DNA from 3 places in the Streptomyces sp. NPDC048001 genome. Region 1 is predicted to be linked to each of the others. Evidence: riboswitches for the same ligand, from Rfam matches in the RefSeq annotation. Region 1 holds a riboswitch; each other region holds the start of a gene.
What was found. Region 1 has a riboswitch for cobalamin ahead of ACGF15_RS11915 (ABC transporter substrate-binding protein). Riboswitches for the same ligand answer to the same signal wherever they lie in the genome.
Positions count from the first base shown of each region.

Region 2: linked by a shared signal. The riboswitch ahead of metE (5-methyltetrahydropteroyltriglutamate--homocysteine S-methyltransferase) and the one ahead of ACGF15_RS11915 (ABC transporter substrate-binding protein) in region 1 are both predicted to bind cobalamin.
Region 3: linked by a shared signal. The riboswitch ahead of ACGF15_RS08075 (energy-coupling factor ABC transporter permease) and the one ahead of ACGF15_RS11915 (ABC transporter substrate-binding protein) in region 1 are both predicted to bind cobalamin.

Region 1 is NZ_JBIDBN010000005.1:336,523-340,797, reverse strand. It holds gene ACGF15_RS11925 (metallophosphoesterase) at 1-525, shown strand, start outside; gene ACGF15_RS11920 (4'-phosphopantetheinyl transferase) at 522-1,262, shown strand; cobalamin riboswitch at 1,484-1,608, shown strand; gene ACGF15_RS11915 (ABC transporter substrate-binding protein) at 1,689-2,753, shown strand; gene ACGF15_RS11910 (iron ABC transporter permease) at 2,750-3,919, shown strand; gene ACGF15_RS11905 (ABC transporter ATP-binding protein) at 3,916-4,275, shown strand, end outside.
Region 2 is NZ_JBIDBN010000022.1:45,484-49,758, forward strand. It holds gene aceB (malate synthase A) at 1-251, shown strand, start outside; gene ACGF15_RS28690 (3-hydroxybutyryl-CoA dehydrogenase) at 248-1,141, shown strand; cobalamin riboswitch at 1,339-1,557, shown strand; gene metE (5-methyltetrahydropteroyltriglutamate--homocysteine S-methyltransferase) at 1,722-4,040, shown strand.
Region 3 is NZ_JBIDBN010000003.1:340,872-345,146, reverse strand. It holds gene cbiQ (cobalt ECF transporter T component CbiQ) at 1-722, opposite strand, end outside; gene ACGF15_RS08080 (energy-coupling factor ABC transporter substrate-binding protein) at 726-1,079, opposite strand; gene ACGF15_RS08075 (energy-coupling factor ABC transporter permease) at 1,076-1,774, opposite strand; cobalamin riboswitch at 1,803-2,025, opposite strand; gene ACGF15_RS08070 (PTS fructose transporter subunit IIA) at 2,096-2,530, opposite strand; gene dhaL (dihydroxyacetone kinase subunit DhaL) at 2,527-3,171, opposite strand; gene dhaK (dihydroxyacetone kinase subunit DhaK) at 3,239-4,231, opposite strand.

The DNA of each region.
Region 1 (4,275 bases):
GTCTGGGAGGGGCCGGGCGGTCCGCTCACCGTGGCGCCCCTGTTCCTGCTGTACGACTACTCCTTCCGGACCCCCACCGCCTCGACCAAGGAGGAGTCCCTGGCGCAGGCCGAGGAGGCGGGCATCGTGTGCACGGACGAGTTCGTCCTCGACCCCGAGCCCCATCCCTCGCGGGACGCGTGGTGCCGTGCCCGGGTCGCCGCCACGGAGCCGCGCCTGGCCGCGGTCGGCCCCTCGGCACCCCTGGTGATGGTGAACCACTTCCCGCTCGTCCGGGAACCCACCCGGGTGCTGCGCCATCCCGAGTTCGCCCAGTGGTGCGGCACGGAACTCACCGCCGACTGGCATGTGCGCTTCCCCACCGCCGCGGTGGTCTACGGCCACCTGCACATCCCGCGCACCACCTGGCACGACGGGGTCCGCTTCGAGGAGGTCTCGCTCGGCTACCCGCGCGAGTGGCGCCGGCGGGGGGTCGCCGAGGACCAGGACCCGTGCCGGCTCGTCTTCCCGGTGGAGGCGGCGTGATCGGGTCCCTCCTCCCGCCCGGCGTCCACCACGCCGAGGCCTTCGCGGACGACGAGGAGCCGGGCCGGTTCCCCGAGGAGACCGCCCTGGTGGCGCGTGCCGTGCCCGCCCGCCGCCGGGAGTTCGCCACCGTGCGGCGCTGCGCCCGCACCGCGCTGGCGGAGCTGGGGGTGCCCCCCGCGCCGCTGCTGAAGGGCCGTCGCGGCGAACCCCTGTGGCCGCACGGGGTGGTGGGCAGCATGACGCACTGCGCCGGGTACCGCGGGGCGGTGGTCGCCGCGGCCTCCGGCGTCGCCTCGCTCGGGATCGACGCCGAGCCCGACGAACCGCTCCCCGACGGGGTGCTGAAGCTGATCGCGGTCGCCGAGGAGCGCGAGCGGCTGGCCGCCGGGCCCTCCCCCGCCCCGGGGGTCCACGGCGACCGCCTGCTGTTCTGCGCGAAGGAGGCCGTCTTCAAGACCTGGTACCCGCTGATGCGGCAGGAGCTGGACTTCCACGAGGCGTCGGTGCGCTTCCACCGGACCGGCGAGACCTGCGGCACCTTCCACGCCGCGCTGCTGGTGCCGGGCCCGCAGGTGGCGGGGCGCCGCCTCGACGGGCTGAGCGGCCGCTGGACCGCCCGGAACGGCCTGCTGCTCACCGCCGTCACCCTCCTCGCGGACGGGACCCATCCGCAGGGCACGTCCTCCGGCAGGGGCGGCACGGCCGCCGGCTCCCGGTCCCCGGCGCCCCTCTGAGGGGCCGTCCGGGGGCACGGGCGGGGGCCCGCCGGCCGTGCACGGGGTGCCCGGCGCGCGGGTGCGCCGGGCCCGCCGGCCCCGCCGGGCCCGGAGCAGCACCCGGCACCGGGCGCCCGCGCCCCCTTCCGCGCCCCTGGTCCGCTGCCGTGCGCCGTCGGGTGGTCTTGGGGGGCCGGATTCGGACACGTAGTATCGCCTCGTCACTACCGCGACGGGAGACAGGAAGCCGGTGCGATTCCGGCACGGTCCCGCCACTGTGACCGGGGAGTGGAACCCTGCGGACGGCCACGGCGCGCAGCGCGGGAAGGCCAGGGGCAACGTCGATCCGGGAGTCAGGAAACTGACCCGTCGCGGGCCCGGTCCAAGGAGCGCGGACTCCGCAGGAGGCTTCACGTGTACGACGACGGCACCCGTCGCCCGGCCATGCCCATATCCCCCCTTTCCCCCCACTCCCCCGGAGCCCGCCCCGCCCCGGCGCTCAGGCGCCGGAGCGCCCCGCGGCGGCGCACGGCATGGGCGCTGGCCGCGGCGCTCACCACCGGTCTCCTCACCGGCTGCGGCACCCAGGAGAGCGGCGCCGCCCCCGACGCGGACGCCCGCGCCGCCACCGAGGGCTTCCCCGTCACCATCGAGAACTGCGGCATACGCACCACCTACCAGGAACCGCCCTCGCGTGCCGTCACCATCCACCAGCACCCGGCGGAGCTGATGCTGGCCCTGGGGCTCCAGGACCGGATGGTCGGCACCGCCTTCCCCGACTCGGCGGTGCTCCCCCAGTACGCGGACGCCTTCGGCGCGATCCCCGAACTGGCCGAACGCGAGCCCTCGTTCGAGACGGTGCTGGAGGCCGAGCCGGACTTCGTCTACGGCGGCTACGGCAGCGCCTTCGACGAGAAGGAGGGCCGCTCGCGCAGGGCCTTCGCCGACGCGGGCATCGACACCTACCTCAACCGCGAGTACTGCGGCGAGGACGAGGTGCACATCGCGGACGCCTACGAGGAGATCCGCACCGTGGGCAGCATCTTCGGAGTCGACGAGCGCGCCGAGAAGCTGGTGGCCGGGCTGAAGGCGCGGGTGGACGAGGCCACCTCCGCCGTGGACGGCGTGGACCCGGTGTCCGTGTTCGTCTACGACAGCGGCGACAAGGCACCGTTCACGGCGGGCGGCAAGGGCCTGGGCACCGAGATCATCCGTCTCGCGGGCGGCCGCAACGTCTTCGACGACCTCGACGCGGTCTTCGGCGACGCCTCCTGGGAGCAGGTCGTCGCACGGAAGCCCGAGGTCATCGCGATCTACGACTACGCCGGGTCCGGCAGCGTAGAGGAGAAGAAGGAGTTCCTGCTCGCGCAGCCCGCGCTCGCCGATGTGCCGGCCGTCCGCGACAAGCGCTTCGTGGTGCTGCCGCTGACCGCGACGCTGGTCGGGGTGCGTCCGCCGCTGGCGGTCGAGGAGATCGCCCGCGCACTCCACCCCGAGCGGTTCGCGTGAGGCCGCGGGGCGCCGTCGGTGCGGCCCCCGCCGGCACCGGGCAGCGCGGCCCCGGCACCGATCCGGGGCCGCCGTCCCGCCCCGCCGGCAGGCGGAAGGACGCCACCGGCGCCGCCGCTGCCGGCGGGCGCGCCGGCCGCCTGGCACCCGTCCTGCTCACCGGGCTGCTGCTGGTCTCCGTCACGGCGGGGCTCGGGGTCGGTTCGGTGCACGTGCCCCCGGGCGAGGTGTGGGGCATCGTGACGCACGCGCTGGGCGCCGACTGGGCCGAGCCCGCGTGGTCCCGGGCACGGGAGACGATCGTGCTCGACGTCCGGGCACCGCGGGTGCTGCTCGGGGTGGTCACGGGAGCGGGGCTCGCCGTGGTGGGGACCGCGCTGCAGGCGCTGGTCCGCAACCCCCTGGCCGAGCCCTACCTGCTCGGGGTGTCCTCGGGGGCCTCGCTCGGGGCCGTGGTCGTGGTCGTCACCGGGGTGAGGCTCCTCGGCCCGGTGTCCCTGTCGGCCGCCGCCTTCGCCGGGGCACTGCTGTCCATGCTGCTGGTGTACACCACGGCACGGGCGGGCGGGCGGATCACCTCCATGCGGCTGATCCTCGCCGGGGTCGCGGTCGCCGCCGTGCTGACGGCGCTGATGGACCTGATGCTGCTCACCTCCGACCGGGCCAACCACGCCCGGGAGGTGCTCGCCTGGACGCTCGGCGGCCTCGGCGGGGTCCACTGGGGGAGCCTGTGGCTGCCCGCGGCCGCGCTGCTGCTGGGCATCGGCGTGCTGACGGTGCAGGCTCGGTCGCTGAACCTGCTGCTCGCGGGCGAGGAGGCCGCCGCCACCATGGGCCTGGACGTGGCGCGCTTCCGGGCCCGGATGTTCGTGCTGCTGTCCCTGGTGACCGGCTGCCTGGTGGCCGCCGCCGGGCCCATCGGCTTCGTCGGGCTGATGATGCCGCACATCGTGCGGCTGTTCGTCGGCGGCGACCATCGGCGGGTGCTGCCGACGGCGGCGCTCGCCGGGGCCTGCTTCCTCGTCTGGGCGGACATCGCCGCACGGACGGTGGCCGCGCCGATGGAGATTCCCGTGGGCGTGCTGACCGCGCTGTGCGGCGGACCGTTCTTCCTGTGGCTGATGCGCCGGGACGCGCGGCGGGGCGACGAGCGGGGGCGGGCATGAGCGCGGCAGCACTGAGCGTCGAGCACCTCACCCTCAGCGCAGGGGTCCGCCGGGTGGTCCAGGACGTCTCCCTGGCCGCCGCCCCCGGCGAGGTGATCGGCCTGGTCGGCCCCAACGGCAGCGGCAAGTCGAGCCTGCTGCGGGCGGTCTACCGGGTCCTGCGTCCCGACGAGGGGCGCATCCGGGTGGACGGCGACGACCCCTGGGGGATGTCCGCACGGACGCTGGCGCGCACCCTCGCCGCCGTGGTGCAGGACCCGGGTGCGGCCTTCGACCTGACCGTGCGCGACGTGGTGGCCATGGGCAGGACGCCCCACAAGCGGCTCCTGGACGGGGACACCGCCGAGGACGCCCGG
Region 2 (4,275 bases), on a different contig from region 1:
ACGCGGCGACCGCCGAGATCGCGCGTGTGCAGATCTGGCAGTGGCTGCGGCACCGGGTGATCGGCAGGGAGGAGGTGCTCGGCATCCTCGACGACGAACTCGCCGCCCTCGGTGCCGCGTACCCGTGGGCTCCGCTCGACGAGGTCCGCGGGCTGTTCGAGCGGACGGCGCTGGGCGGCGAACTGCCGCTGTTCTTCACCCCCGAGGCCTACACGGAGCACCTGGTGCGGCGGACGGGGGCGGGGGCGTGAGCGGGGACATCCGGCGCGTCGGCGTGGTCGGCGGCGGACAGATGGGGGCAGGCATCGCGGAGGTCTGCGCGCGGGCGGGGCTGGACACGGTGGTGTGCGAGGTGGACGCCACCGCCGCCCGCGCCGCGCGGGACCGGGTGGTGGCCTCGCTCGACCGGGCGGTCCGGCGGGGCAAGGCCGAGGAGGCGGACGCCCGGGACGCGCTCGCCCGGATGGTCTTCACCGGCACCCTCGACGACCTCGCGGACCGGCAGCTCGTCGTCGAGGCGGTGGTGGAGAACCCGGCGGCCAAGACCGAGGTGTTCGCGGCGCTGGACAAGATCGTCGAGGATCCGGGCGCGGTGCTGGCGACCAACACCTCCTCCCTGCCGGTCATGCGGCTCGGGATGGCGACCGGGCGCGCCGACCGGGTGGTGGGGCTGCACTTCTTCAACCCGGTCCCGGTGCTGCCGCTGGTCGAGGTCGTCGGCTCCCTGCACACCTCCCCCGGGACGATCGCCGCCGTGCGGGACTTCGCCACCGGCACACTCGGCAGGACGGTGATCCGCTCCCAGGACCGGTCGGGCTTCGTCGTCAACGCGCTGCTCGTCCCGTACCTGCTGTCCGCCGTCCGGATGGCGGAGTCGGGCTTCGCGACCGCGGCCGACATCGACGCGGGCATGGAGCTGGGCTGCGCCCATCCCATGGGGCCACTGAAGCTCGCCGACCTGATCGGCCTGGACACCGTCGCCTCGATCGCACGGTCCCTGTACGAGGAGTTCCGCGAGCCGCTCTACGCGCCGCCGCCGCTGCTGCAGCGCATGGTCGAGGCGGGGCTCCTCGGCCGGAAGAGCGGGCGGGGGTTCCACACCTACGACCGGGGCCGACCGCCCGGTCCGGACGCGGGCTGAGGGGCCCGCACCGCCCGCCGGGGTGAGGGTCCCGGGGGCGGCAGAGGGCGGGAGGCGCGGATGCCGCGCTTCCCGCCCCGCGGCGGGTGCGGGCGGCGCCCGGCTCCCGTCCCCGGCAGGGGCCGGGGCGGTGCCCGCGTGAGACGGATCCCATCCGGATGACGGACACCTGCGTACGTTCCAATGCGACTACCCGTAGGCTTCCCGGTGCAGCTGGTTCGCCCCGTCCGCCAGGCGGGATGCGTCGTAAGAGGGAACCCGGTGGGAATCCGGGACTGCCCCGCAGCGGTGAGCGGGAACGACCGCCGTCATACGCACTGGGCCCGAAGGGCCTGGGAAGCGACGGCCAGTAGGTGTCCTCCCCCGGGAGGGCGAGCCCGCGAGTCCGAAGACCTGCCGACTGCCCGCGTGCGACCCGCTCGCGCGCGGAATCCCGGTGACCTCGAGGGCGGGTCGGCGATCACACCAGGCGGTCGACCGCGTCTTGCCGCGCGGGATCGTTCCCGTCCGGTCCGCCGTTCCTTCGCGCTCTCGTCCCGTCTCCGGGATCTCAGGGATTCATCTCGCGAAGGAGATCTCCGTGACAGCGAAGTCCGCAGCCGCGGCAGCACGGCCCACCGTGTACGGCTACCCCCGCCAGGGGCGGAACCGGGAACTGAAGAAGGCGATCGAGGGCTACTGGAAGGGCCGCGTCACCGCCGACGCCCTCCGTGGCACGGCCGCCGAGCTGCGCCGGGAGAACTGGCGGCAGCTCGCCGACGCCGGCGTCCACGAGGTGCCGACCGGCGACTTCTCGTACTACGACCACGTCCTGGACACCACCGTCATGGTCGGCGCGATCCCCGAGCGCCACCGCACCGCCGTCGCGGCCGACGCCCTGGACGGCTACTTCGCCATGGCCCGCGGCACGCAGGAGGTGGCGCCGCTGGAGATGACCAAGTGGTTCGACACCAACTACCACTACCTGGTGCCCGAGCTGGGACCGGACACCGCGTTCGCGGCGGACCCGGCCAAGCAGGTCGGCGAGGTGAAGGAGGCGCTGGCCCTCGGTCTCGCGGCCCGACCGGTCCTCGTCGGACCCGTGACCTACCTCCTGCTGTCCAAGCCCGCCCCCGGCGTCCCCGCCGGCTTCGACCCGCTGACCCTGCTGGACCGGCTGCTGCCCGTCTACGCCGAGGTGCTGGCCGACCTGCGCGCGGCGGGCGCCGAGTGGGTGCAGCTCGACGAGCCCGCGCTCGTGCAGGACCGCACCCCGGCCGAGCTGAACGCGGCCGAACGCGCCTACCGCGAGCTGGGCTCTCTCATTGACCGGCCCCGGCTGCTGGTCGCCTCGTACTTCGACCGGCTCGGCGAGACGCTGCCCCTGCTCGCCAAGGCCCCGGTCGAGGGTCTCGCCCTGGACTTCACCGGGGCCGCCGCCGCCAACCTGGACGCGCTCGCCGCCGCGGGCGGGCTGCCGGGCAAGCGCCTGGTCGCCGGCGTCGTCAACGGCCGGAACGTCTGGGTCAACGACCTCACCGCGTCCCTGTCCACGCTCGGCACCCTGCTGGGTCTGGCCGACCGGGTCGACGTGGCCGCCTCCTGCTCACTGCTCCACGTGCCCCTGGACGCGGCGGCCGAGCGGGACATCGACCCGCAGCTCCTGCGCTGGCTGGCCTTCGCCCGGCAGAAGACCGCCGAGATCGCCACCCTCGCCAAGGGCCTGTCCCAGGGGACCGGCGCCATCGCCGCCGAGCTGGCCGCCAACCGCGCCGACCTCGCCGCCCGCGCCGACTCCCCCGTCACCCGCGACCCCGCCGTGCGGGCCCGTGCCGCTGCGGTGACCGAGGCCGACGCACGCCGCTCCCAGCCGTACGCCGAGCGCACCGCCGCCCAGCGTGCCCACCTCGGCCTGCCGCTGCTGCCGACCACCACCATCGGCTCCTTCCCGCAGACCGCGGAACTGCGCACCGCCCGCGCCGAGCTGCGTGCCGGCCGCATCGGCCCGGCCGGGTACGAGGAGCGCATCAGGGCGGAGATCCAGGAGGTGATCGCCTTCCAGGAGAAGAGCGGTCTGGACGTCCTGGTGCACGGCGAGCCCGAGCGCAACGACATGGTCCAGTACTTCGCCGAGCAGCTCACGGGCTATCTCGCCACGCAGCACGGCTGGGTCCAGTCCTACGGCACCCGCTACGTCCGCCCGCCGATCCTCGCGGGCGACATCTCGCGGCCCGAGCCGATGACGGTCCGTTGGACGACGTACGCCCAGTCCCTCACGGACCGGCCCGTGAAGGGCATGCTCACCGGTCCGGTCACCATGCTGGCCTGGTCCTTCGTCCGGGACGACCAGCCGCTCGGCGACACCGCGCGCCAGGTCGCGCTCGCCCTGCGCGACGAGGTGGACGACCTGGAGGCGGCGGGGAGCTCGGTGATCCAGGTCGACGAGCCGGCGCTGCGCGAGACCCTCCCGCTGCGGGCCGCCGACCGGGCCGCCTATCTGGCGTGGGCTACCGAGGCGTTCCGGCTGAGCACCAGCGGGGTCCGCCCGGACACGCAGATCCACACCCACATGTGCTACGCCGAGTTCGGGGACGTCGTCCAGGCCATCGACGACCTCGACGCGGACGTCATCAGCCTGGAGGCCGCCCGCTCCCGTATGCAGGTGGCCCGCGAGCTGGCCTCGCACGGCTACCCGCGCGAGGCGGGCCCCGGCGTGTACGACATCCACTCCCCGCGCGTCCCGAGCGCCGAGGAGGCCGCCGGGCTGCTGCGCACGGGGCTGGAGGCCATCCCCGCCGAGCGGCTGTGGGTCAACCCGGACTGCGGCCTGAAGACCCGCGGGTGGCCGGAGACGCGGTCCTCGCTGGAGAACCTGGTCGCCGCCGCCCGCACCGTCCGCGGTGAGCTCGCGACGTCCTGACCCTCTCCTCGGTCTGCCGGGGCCGGGGCGCGGCTGCGCCCCGGCCCCGCGGTAGGCCGCGGATGACCCGGGAGCAGGTGCCGGCCGCCCCGGACCCGGTGCCCGGCACCGCCCGCCGGCCCGGCCCGTCGTACGGGGCCGGCGGGCGGACCTGGGCGCTGCGGGCGGGCTGTTCGGCGAGGTGCCGTGCGGAAGAGGTTCTCGGCGTACCCGAGGCCGCGGTCCGCGGGGTCCG
Region 3 (4,275 bases), on a different contig from region 1:
GTCGCGAGCACGATGCCCGCGAGCAGCGCGGCCACCCCGCAGAGGAAGGGCCGGGAGGGAGCGGCGCCCGGCACCAGCACCCGCAGTGTGCCGTCGTAGCCGCGGCCGGCGAGCCCGTTCTGGAGCCGCTCGGCGCGGTCGAAGGCCCGGACGAACGCGGTCGCGCCCAGTCCGGCGAGCGACCGCCACACGGCGGCGCGGCTGGTGTGCCCCAGCCGCGCCGCCTGGGCCTGCCTCACCTGGTGCACCGCGTCCAGCAGCAGGAAGCTGATCCGGTACATCACCAGGGCCACGTCCACGACGGGCGCCGGGACGCCCGCCCGCACCAGCCGGGGCAGGACGTCCGACAGCGGGGTGGTGAACGCGAACAGCAGCACCCCGAGGGAGGCCGCCGAGGTCCGCAGCAGCAGCCTGCCCGCGTCGGCGGGTCCCTCCGGCGCCAGGGACACCAGCCCGGCCGGCCCGCCCACGGCGAACAGCAGCGGGACCGCCCCGGTGACGCAGAAGCCCAGCGGGATGCGGAACGCCCGCCACAGCTGACGCGGGGGCACGCCCGCGGGTCCGAGGAGCACGGCGAGCGTGGCACCCGCCACCAGCACGGCGCCGGGCCAGGGCGGCAGGCACACCGCCGAGACGGTCAACCCCAGGCCGAGCAGGGCCTTCTCGGCCGGATGGCGGCGGCGCCAGCGGCTGCTGTGCGCCGCAGCGTCGATCGGCAGCACGTCTCAGCCGCTCTCTGCGGTCCCGGCGGCGTCGTCGGAGGGCTGCGCCGCCCGTGCCCTGGCCTCGCCCTGGCGGCGGCCGCGGTGGACGCCGAAGTAGTAGGCGAGGACACCGGCGCCGAGGGCGGCCTGGAGCGAGAAGAGCCCCGACTCGATCTCCCCGGAGGGCGGCTCGTACAGCGGGGAGAACCAGGGTTCGTAGTCCGGCTCCAGCTCGGTGATGGCGGCCTCGGCCTGGCCGTCCGCACCGGCGAACGGCTCCTCCTTGTGGTCCCCGAGGCCCAGGGCGAGGGGGAGCACCGCGAGCGCCAGCACGGCGAGGACGAGCAGCGCGTTGATCTTCGTGTTCCGGTTCATCGGGCCGCGGCCTCCTTGTGTGCTGCACGGCCGCCGGACACCAGCACGCCGAGCCGGGTCAGATCGCCCTTGCTGGACTTCACGAGCAGCCGCATCACCAGCACCGTGAGCAGGCCCTCGCTGACCGCCAGCGGGAGCTGCGTGACGGCGAAGATGCCCGCGAACTTGGCCAGCGAGCCGGCGACTCCGGTGCCCGGGTCCGGGAAGGCCAGCGCCAGCTGCACGGAGGTGACGCAGTACGTGGACAGGTCGGCGACGAAGGCGGCGAAGAACACGCTCACCATCAGCGGCACGTCCCAGCGCCGCAGCAGCCGGAACACCGCGTACCCGGCCCAGGGCCCGACCACCGCCATGGAGAAGACGTTGGCGCCGAGCGTGGTGAGCCCGCCGTGCGCCAGCAGCAGCGCCTGGAACAGCAGGGTGATCGTTCCGAGGACCGCCATCACCGGTGGTCTGAACAGGATCGCGCCCAGGCCCGTTCCGGTGGGATGGGAGCAACTGCCCGTCACGGAAGGGATCTTCAGCGCGGACAGGACGAAGGTGAACGCACCGGACGCCCCGAGCAGCAGGGTCGACTCGGGGTGGGCCCTGACCTCGCGGGACAGTGCGCGGACGCCGTGGACGACGAAGGGCGCGGACGCCGCGCCCCAGGCGACGGCGTGCAGCGGGGGGAGATACCCCTCGGCTATATGCATGGTTGGGAGACCCTCTCCAGCACCTCGTGGATGGACAACGCGCCCTGGCCGGTCTCCTGGCTGACGGGAAGGTGCCCGGAAGGACTCTTCCGGGCACGGCGAACCGCCCGGCTCCGCCTTCCCAGGCACCGCGGTCTCCCGCGGCGCCCAGTGGCTCCCCGAAGGGGGTGGAGCCGGACTCCCGATCACAGTGGCGAGGGCCGCACCGGTACCGCACCGGTTTCCCGTACACCAAGGCCCCGTGACACTAGTCCCCCGGCCGCCGCCACCACAAGGCACGCACCGGTGCACCCACCGGCGCGCGGACCCCCGCCCGCGCCCTCACTCCTTGCGGTAGCCGTACGCCTCCCCGGCCGCCGCCGCCACCGCGTCCAGGTCGCCTCCGGCCGAGGCGGTGACCACGGCCGCCACCGCGCCCTCCACGAACGGCGCGTCCACCAGGCGGGTGCCGGGGGGCAGTTCGCCGCCCTCGGCGAGCAGGGCCTTGACCGTGAGCACGGCACTGCCCAGGTCGGCCAGGACCGCCACGCCCGCCCCCGCGTCGACCGAGCGGGCCGCGGCGGCGATCAGCTCGGCGCTGGTGCCGGTGCCGCCGTCGGGCCCGCCGCCCGCCGCGGCGACGGGAGCGCCCTGCGCCCCGCCGCCCGCCAGCTCCGAGGCCAGTTCCGCCACCGACTCCGCGACCCGGGCGCTGTGCGAGACGAGCACGACGCCCACCCGCGCGGTGCCGCCGCCCGCGGCCGTCCCGCCGTTCACGACGCCCCCCGGGCGGCGGTCTCGGCCAGCGCCGCGACCAGCAGCGCCGACGATGTCGCCCCGGGGTCCTGGTGGCCGATGCTCCGCTCGCCCAGATAGCTCGCCCGCCCCTTGCGGGCCCTCAGCGGCACCGTCGCCAGGGCGCCGCCGGCCGCCGCGGAACCCGCCGAGGCGAACCCCTCGGGGTCCTCGGCCAGCGCCTGCGCGGCGGGCTCCAGCGCGTCGATCATCGTCTTGTCCCCGGGCACCGCGCCCCCCAGGCGGGACACGGCCGCGACCCCCTCCTGCAGCGCCTTCGCGAACTGCTCGGGGGAGACCTCGCCCGCCGGGCCCAGCGACTTGCCCGCGCTGCGCAGCAGCGTCCCGTACAGCGGGCCCGAGGCCCCGCCGACGGAGGAGATCAGCCGGCCTCCCGCCAGTACCAGCACCGCGCCCGGGGTCGCGGGTGCCGCCTCCTGAAGGGCCGCGGTCACCGCGGCGAAGCCGCGTCTGAGGTTGGTGCCGTGGTCCGCGTCCCCGATCGCCGCGTCCAGCTCGGTCAGCCGGTCGGCCTCGCGGTCCACGGCCGCGGCGGCTGCCGACAGCCAGCGGCGGAAGAACTCGGTGTCGAGCACGGGCGCTCCCTCGGGGTTCGGGCTCATGGGTGTCCGGGTGGTCGGTCCGCTGTGTGCGGGGCGGTTCCAGGTGCCGGGCGGGCCCGGCGGGGCGTCAGCGGCCCCAGCGCAGGGCCGGGGTGGCCACCGGGGCGTCCCACAGGCGCAGCAGCTCCTCGTCCGCCTGGCAGAGCGTCACCGAGCAGCCCGCCATGTCCAGCGAGGTCACATAGCTGCCGACGAGGGTGCGGACGGCGGGCACCCCGCGGCTGCCCAGCACCCGCTGCACCTCCGCGTTGAAGCCGTACAGCTCCAGCAGGGGGGTGGCGCCCATGCCGTTGACCAGCGCCAGCACCGGACCGGTGGGCTGCAGGTCGTCCAGGACGGCCTCCACCGCGAAGTCCGCGATCTCCCCGGAGGTCATCATCGGCCGCCGCTCGCGGCCCGGTTCGCCGTGGATGCCGACGCCCAGCTCCAGCTCGCCCGCCGGGAGGTCGAAGGTGGGGCCGCCCTTGGCGGGCGTGCTGCAGGCGCTGAGCGCCACCCCGAAGCTGCGGGACGAGGAGTTGACCTTCCGGGCCACCGCCTCCACCCGCTCCAGCGGGGCGCCCTCCTCGGCCAGCGCCCCGGCGATCTTCTCCACCAGCAGCGTGGCGCCGGTGCCCCGGCGCCCGGCGGTGTAGAGGCTGTCGGTCACGGCCACGTCGTCGTCGACGAGGACCGTCGCCAGCCGCACCCCCTCGTCCTCGGCCAGTTCGGCGGCCATCGCGAAGTTCAGCACGTCGCCCGTGTAGTTCTTGACGACGAACAGCACGCCCTCGCCGCTGTCGACCGCGGCGGCGGCCCGCACCATCTGGTCCGGAACGGGGCTGGTGAAGACCTCGCCGGGGCAGGCGGCGTCGAGCATCCCCGGCCCCACGAAGCCCCCGTGCAGCGGCTCGTGGCCCGAGCCCCCGCCGGAGACCAGGGCGACCTTCCCCGCCACCGGGGCGTCGCCGCGCACGATCACCCGGTTGTCCACGTCGACGGCGAGCTCGGGGTGGGCGGCGGCCATCCCCCTGAGGGCGTCCGGGACCACCGTCTCCGGCACATTGATGAGCATCCTCAACGCATTCCTCCTGGCGGCCTCGCCGATGTGCTCCCCGCCGGGGC